2 linked regions of the Cycloclasticus pugetii PS-1 genome follow. The protein of the gene in region 1 binds, or shares a complex with, the protein of each later gene. Links are inferred from orthologs where the notes say so. Each region holds a gene or a part of one and is shown on either strand. Other genes may lie near its edges.

Region 1 (3,003 bases):
TATAAAAGTTTGGGGCTGAAGGTCAGCCCCTATCGAGTATTAATACCTAGAAAAGGTATCATTTTTATTTATCTGAAGCTTCTTTAGCTCCAGTCTATTATTTTTTAATAACGCTTATATATCTAAGGCTGAAAGAAACGTAGAAGCCGGTGGCGCTGTTAACAGAGCACCCAGTTTTTTTAGATCTCCTCGTTCTCCACGCCAAGCAACATAGCTTTCATGATCTGCACGTGTTTCCCACTTTTCAAGTAGCACAATATTTAAAGGGTCATCATCATTGCAAGTTACAACAATACTCTGACAACCTTTAAAGGACCGTGTATCTGGCAAAATAGCTTCCAGTGTATTCAATAACGTTTCACGATTGTCTGCACTCACGTGCATATCCAGCGTTACATCTATAGACATTATTTTCTCCTATTTTAATTTTCATTATTGGTTTGCTATCAATGGTCAACAGTCAACATAACCTGACGCCAAAAATACTAACAGAAAAGTGAGCTATGCATGGCAGATGCAAGCAAAACTTCTCATAACTAGCCATCCGTAATCCGCCTAGCTGTTCACAGCCACTAAAGCATGTTGACACCATCATGTATAGCTGAAAAATTAGTAAAGCTATAATAAACGTACAGATAAACCACACAAGCCCTACGCTTATTTACTTAAACCGCAGATACATAATTAGCCATATAATAACGCGCCCGACGATTATAAAACTAATTTCACCTGCACCATCAAGCTAGATTTAATTTTTGCAGACACCGTCACTAAATGGCTCTGTTACAATTTCCATTATTTTTTTCTCTTTAGACACTTTCTCCATTCCGGGGGCCCTTTAATCGCAGTTCTATAACAGGCATCACTATCTTTATTGCTGGCTTATTTATTACAATGCGCCTTGCCTATCTTAAAATAAAGAAAACTCGGCATAATGTGAGTTAATGACCCCTTTGCAACGAAAAATTATCCATATCGACATGGATGCCTTCTTTGCCTCCGTTGAACAGCGTGACCAGCCTGAACTACAAGGCAAACCTGTTATTGTCGGTGGCCAGCCCAATAGTCGTGGTGTGGTAGCGGCTTGTAGCTACGAAGCACGCCAATTTGGCATTCATTCTGCCATGCCCTGCTCACGCGCTTACAGACTTTGTCCACAAGCTATATTTATTCCGCCTAGATTTGATGCCTATAAAGCCGTATCAAAAATAATCCATGAAATATTCTGGCGTTATGCCACAGACGTTGAACCCTTATCACTTGATGAAGCCTATCTTGATGTTAGCCATAGCAGCGAATATAAAGGCTCAGCAACGCGGATCGCTGAAGCCATTAAACATGACATTAAAGCCGAAACGCAGCTGATTGCATCAGCGGGTGTTTCATACAATAAATTTTTGGCAAAAATAGCCTCTGATATGGATAAGCCTGATGGCCTGTATGTTATAAGACCAGAACAAGGCGAAGCGTTTATAGCAACCCTACCTATTGGAAGTTTTTACGGTGTTGGCCCTGCCACAGAGATAAAAATGAATAAATTAGGCATTAAAACAGGCCGTGATTTACGCTCTAAAAGCTCTGTCGAATTAACTAAGCATTTTGGTAAATCAGCCGAGTACTTTTTCCAAATCGCGCGTGGTATCGACCATCGCCCTGTACGCAGCACACGTATTCGAAAATCATTAGGTAAAGAAACAACATTCAAAACGGATGTTTATGATAAAACCTTACTGCTTGAAAAACTCAATCAATTAGCGCAAAAGGTCTTCGATAATTTAGCAGCTCAGCAGTTCATGGCTAAAACAATCACCGTAAAAATAAAATACGCAAATTTTAAATCAGTGACTCGTTCGTACAGCAGTACTAAAATTTTTATTCAATTACCTGAAATACCCAACATACTCACAGAATTACTCTCTCGCACTGACGCTGGTCAACAAGGTGTTCGATTAGTCGGCATCAGTGCCAGTGGTTTACAAAGTATGAACGATAAAAAAGCAAAAAATGGGCCCGCTGATCAACTTGAGTTTAATTTAAACTAACCCCTCCTTTTAGGTCCGCTCCTTTCAGCATTTATTGTTGTTTCTCACAAATACTGCCTTATTAAAATCTTTCTACTAAAGCACTCTAGCCTGTTTAAATCTGAGAAATATCTACGCGCATAAAAAAACCGCTTACATTTCTGTAAGCGGTTTTTTAAATGGCGTCCCCAAGGGGGTTCGAACCCCTGTTACCGCCGTGAAAGGGCGGTGTCCTAGGCCTCTAGACGATGGGGACTAAGTCTATATTTACTACAAAAGTGAATCGTCTAAATCACTTTATCACCAAAAAAATGGTGGAGCCAAGCGGGATCGAACCGCTGACCTCAACACTGCCAGTGTTGCGCTCTCCCAGCTGAGCTATGGCCCCTCTTGGCAGGACGCGAATTGTACTGAATGATTAACTAAGTGTCTAGCCTTCTTGCAGAAGAATTCTATTTTTTATGTAATCTATCCCTCTTTTGATGTTTTTTATACAGGTTTCTTTCCCCAACAAGAAAAGCGTTGCATCTAATGCTGGTGAAACTGATGTACCTGATAATGCAACACGTAATGGCTGCGCAACTTTTCCAAGTTTTAAATCCAAAGTTTCAGCCGTTTTTATAATCACCTCATGCAGCTTTTCTTTAGACCAGTCATCTAACGCTTCAAATGTTGCTAACATCATTTCTAAGGGTTCTAAACTAGCTGCCTTTAAATTCTTTTTAGCTGCTTTTTCATCAAACGCCTCATAGTTATTATAAAACATAAGACTTTTTTCGGCCATTTCTTTTAATGTTTTAGCGCGCTCTTGCTGTGTTTTTACAAGCTCTATAATAGATGGTCCCTTATCCACATCACAACCTTGCGCTACTAATTGTTCACTTAATGGCTCAACCAACCGCTTAGGGTCACTATTTATAATGTATTGTTGATTAATCCAAAGTAGTTTCTCTGTATTGAATGTTGAGGCGGTTCTATTGAC
Region 2 (2,786 bases), 980 kb from region 1 along the record:
TCTCCCTATCAAGCTCAGCACCTAAATCATCCAATAACACACAAACCGACTTAGATACTCGATCACGCATTAACTTAATTTGCGCTAAATACATCGCAATGACCAGCAGTTTCATCTGCCCTCTGGATAAATAATCCTGTGCTAACCTTCCATTAACCAGAACCTTAATATCTGCTTTATGCGCGCCTGCTGTGGTGAAGCCATACAAGATATCTCGGTCCTTTGCTTTATTAAGCGCATCCTCAAACGATAAGCTTTTATCCCAGCCTTTTAAGTAATTTAAAGTAACCTCTGCATCACCAATAAACTGACAGGCAATACCTTTAAGTTCTTTATCTAACAATTCAAGATACTTCTCTCTTTCATGACTGACTATTGTACCGTATTCAATCAGTTTATTATTCCAAACAGTTAATGTATCTAATTGTTTGGTTTTCAATAACTTATTCCTCTGTTTCAATAAGTGGTTATATTGCTTCGATATATTCAAAAATGAGTGTTTCACGTGGAACACACCGGTATCAATAAAAGCCCTTCTATCAACCCCACCATTTTCTAATAATGTTTGGGATTCAGGCCTGATAAGGTGTGCATGAAACAGACGGGATAATTCAGAAGATTTTTTTTCTGATCGAGCATTTATCCTGATAATGGTTTTATGTTTGTTTTTTTTGATCGCTATCTTATGAGAAACGTTCACATAAGCTAATTGGGCAAAAACAATAAGGCTATCTTTATTGTGTGAGAGAACCTTAGTGATATTTTGCGTTCTAAAAGAGCGCGCCCTACTTAGTATGTAAAGCGACTCTAGAATTGATGTTTTTCCACTCCCGTTAGGCCCAACAATAATATTAAGCTTAGGAGATGGTTGGAATATTATATTTTCAATATTCCTAACATCTTTAATTTGAATATCGACTAAAGACAAGAAAAATAATTACAGTAAAAATGTTTATATACGCATTGGCATAATAATAAATTGACTTCTCTTATCTTCTGGGTTTTCAAGCAAGCAACTACTGTTTGTATCAGTAAAAGAAACTAACACATTATCCGATTCAATTACATTTAGGGCATCCATTAAATAACTTGAATTAAAGCCCATACTCATCTCATCACCATTGTAATCAACCACTACTTCTTCTTCGGCTTCATCCTGTTCAGGGTTATTAGCATTAATAGTCATTAATTGGTTTGATAAGTCTAAACGTATTCCTTTATATTTTTCATTGGATAAAATGGAAACACGAGATAAAGCGGATTTAAAAGATAACTTATTGATATTAAAGCTATGTTTACTTTGTTCAGGGACTACATTATTAAAATCAGGGAAGCGTCCATCAATCAACTTTGCATTAAGTTCAACATCACCCAACGAGAATTTAATACTGTTTTTAGCGATCTTTATCTCAACAGCACCTTCAAATTTATCCATTAGTCTGAGTAATTCTTGGGCTGCTTTTCTTGGAATGATAACCTGGTTAATGGATTGATTTTCATTATCAATTTTATTTTTAGATAGGGCTAGTCGATGACCGTCTGAGGCGACAGTTTGTAATTCACCATCAACAATTTCCATCATTAAACCATTTAGATAATAACGAACATCTTGTTGTGCCATACAAAAAATAGTTTTACTAAAGGCTTTTAATAAAACCTCTTGGTTAATGCTTATTTGATTTAGGTAACTTGATTCATCGAAAAGAGGGTATTCATCTGATGGCAGTGTCCTAAGTGTAAATCTGCTTTTGCCTGATTTAATAATAAGAACACCATCATTGAAAGATAAATTTAATTCACAGTGATCAGGTAAAGATCGACAGATGTCTAATAACTTTCTTGCAGGAATCGTTATATTAAAGCTATCTTCCCCTATCAATATGGATTTAGCGCTGACCTGTACTTCTAAATCTGTGCCTGTGAATTTGATCGTACCATTGTTAATCGATAAATAAACATTCGATAAAATCGGTAAGGTCTGTCTTTTTTCAATAACACCAAAAACCTTCTGTAATGGCTCTAATAGATCTTCTTTATTAATATTTAATTTCATATCTCTTAATACTTATTATGATTATAAGGAATTAAAAATCGGTTAGTATTTTTAATTATTAATTTTAAATCAATAACCTACGTTATTTTAAAAGGTGTTGTTAAATATAAAAACTATTGTGGATAACTTGTTTGTAAAAACATCTCAAATTTTATCCACAGCTTACACCTAATTAATGCGATAGGGTTCTTAACAGGTTAATATAATCTTCATCAATCAATTGATCAGAGTCTCTTAGCTCTTTTACTTTTCGCGTTGCGTGAAGAACGGTCGTATGGTCCCGGCCACCAAATTGATTCCCTATTTCTGGCAAGCTGTATTGAGTAAGTTCTTTTGCCAGAGCCATTGCTATTTGTCTTGGGCGAGCGATTGATCTTGTTCGTTTAGCAGACAATAAGTCAGATGTCCTTATTTTGTAGTACTCAGCAACCGTTTTTTGAATGTTATCAATGCTAATACGTTTGTTTTGTAGAGCAATCAAATCTCTGAGTGCTTCTTTAGTAAAATCTAAGGTAATAGGTTTACCGGTAAAGTTCGCATTTGCTAAAACTCTGCGTAAGGCCCCTTCTAGTTCTCTAACATTGGATTTAATTCTATTGCCCATAAAAAAAGCAACTTCATCAGCTAGGTCAACGCCACTTAACGCGGCTTTACTTTTTAAAATAGCCACCCGTGTTTCTAAGTCTGGCGGTTCAATGGGAATTGGTAAGCCCCAACCAAAACGAGATTTAAG

The links. Proteins that work in one complex are often made in the same cells at the same time.
Region 2: the proteins of dinB (region 1) and dnaN are in contact, whole or in part, in a solved structure (PDB 1OK7), measured with the Escherichia coli proteins. The link is inferred for Cycloclasticus pugetii PS-1 from one-to-one orthologs.

Annotation. Positions count from the first base shown.
Region 1 is NZ_ARVU01000001.1:979,648-982,650, reverse strand. Bases 7-2,993 are described here. They hold dinB (DNA polymerase IV), read left to right. Parts: upstream 7-944; coding sequence 945-2,042; downstream 2,043-2,993. Other genes in these bases: gltX (glutamate--tRNA ligase), read right to left, coding at 2,452-2,993; CYCPU_RS0104780 (putative quinol monooxygenase), read right to left, coding at 115-408. In the rest of the region: more of gltX, read right to left, coding at 2,994-3,003. UniProt on the Escherichia coli protein: Poorly processive, error-prone DNA polymerase involved in translesion repair and untargeted mutagenesis. Copies undamaged DNA at stalled replication forks, which arise in vivo from mismatched or misaligned primer ends.
Region 2 is NZ_ARVU01000001.1:886-3,671, reverse strand. What follows is about bases 4-2,773. They hold dnaN (DNA polymerase III subunit beta), read right to left. Parts: upstream 2,054-2,773; coding sequence 953-2,053; downstream 4-952. Other genes in these bases: dnaA (chromosomal replication initiator protein DnaA), read right to left, coding at 2,226-2,773; recF (DNA replication/repair protein RecF), read right to left, coding at 4-928. Outside these bases: more of recF, read right to left, coding at 1-3; more of dnaA, read right to left, coding at 2,774-2,786. UniProt on the Escherichia coli protein: Confers DNA tethering and processivity to DNA polymerases and other proteins. Acts as a clamp, forming a ring around DNA (a reaction catalyzed by the clamp-loading complex) which diffuses in an ATP-independent manner freely and bidirectionally along dsDNA.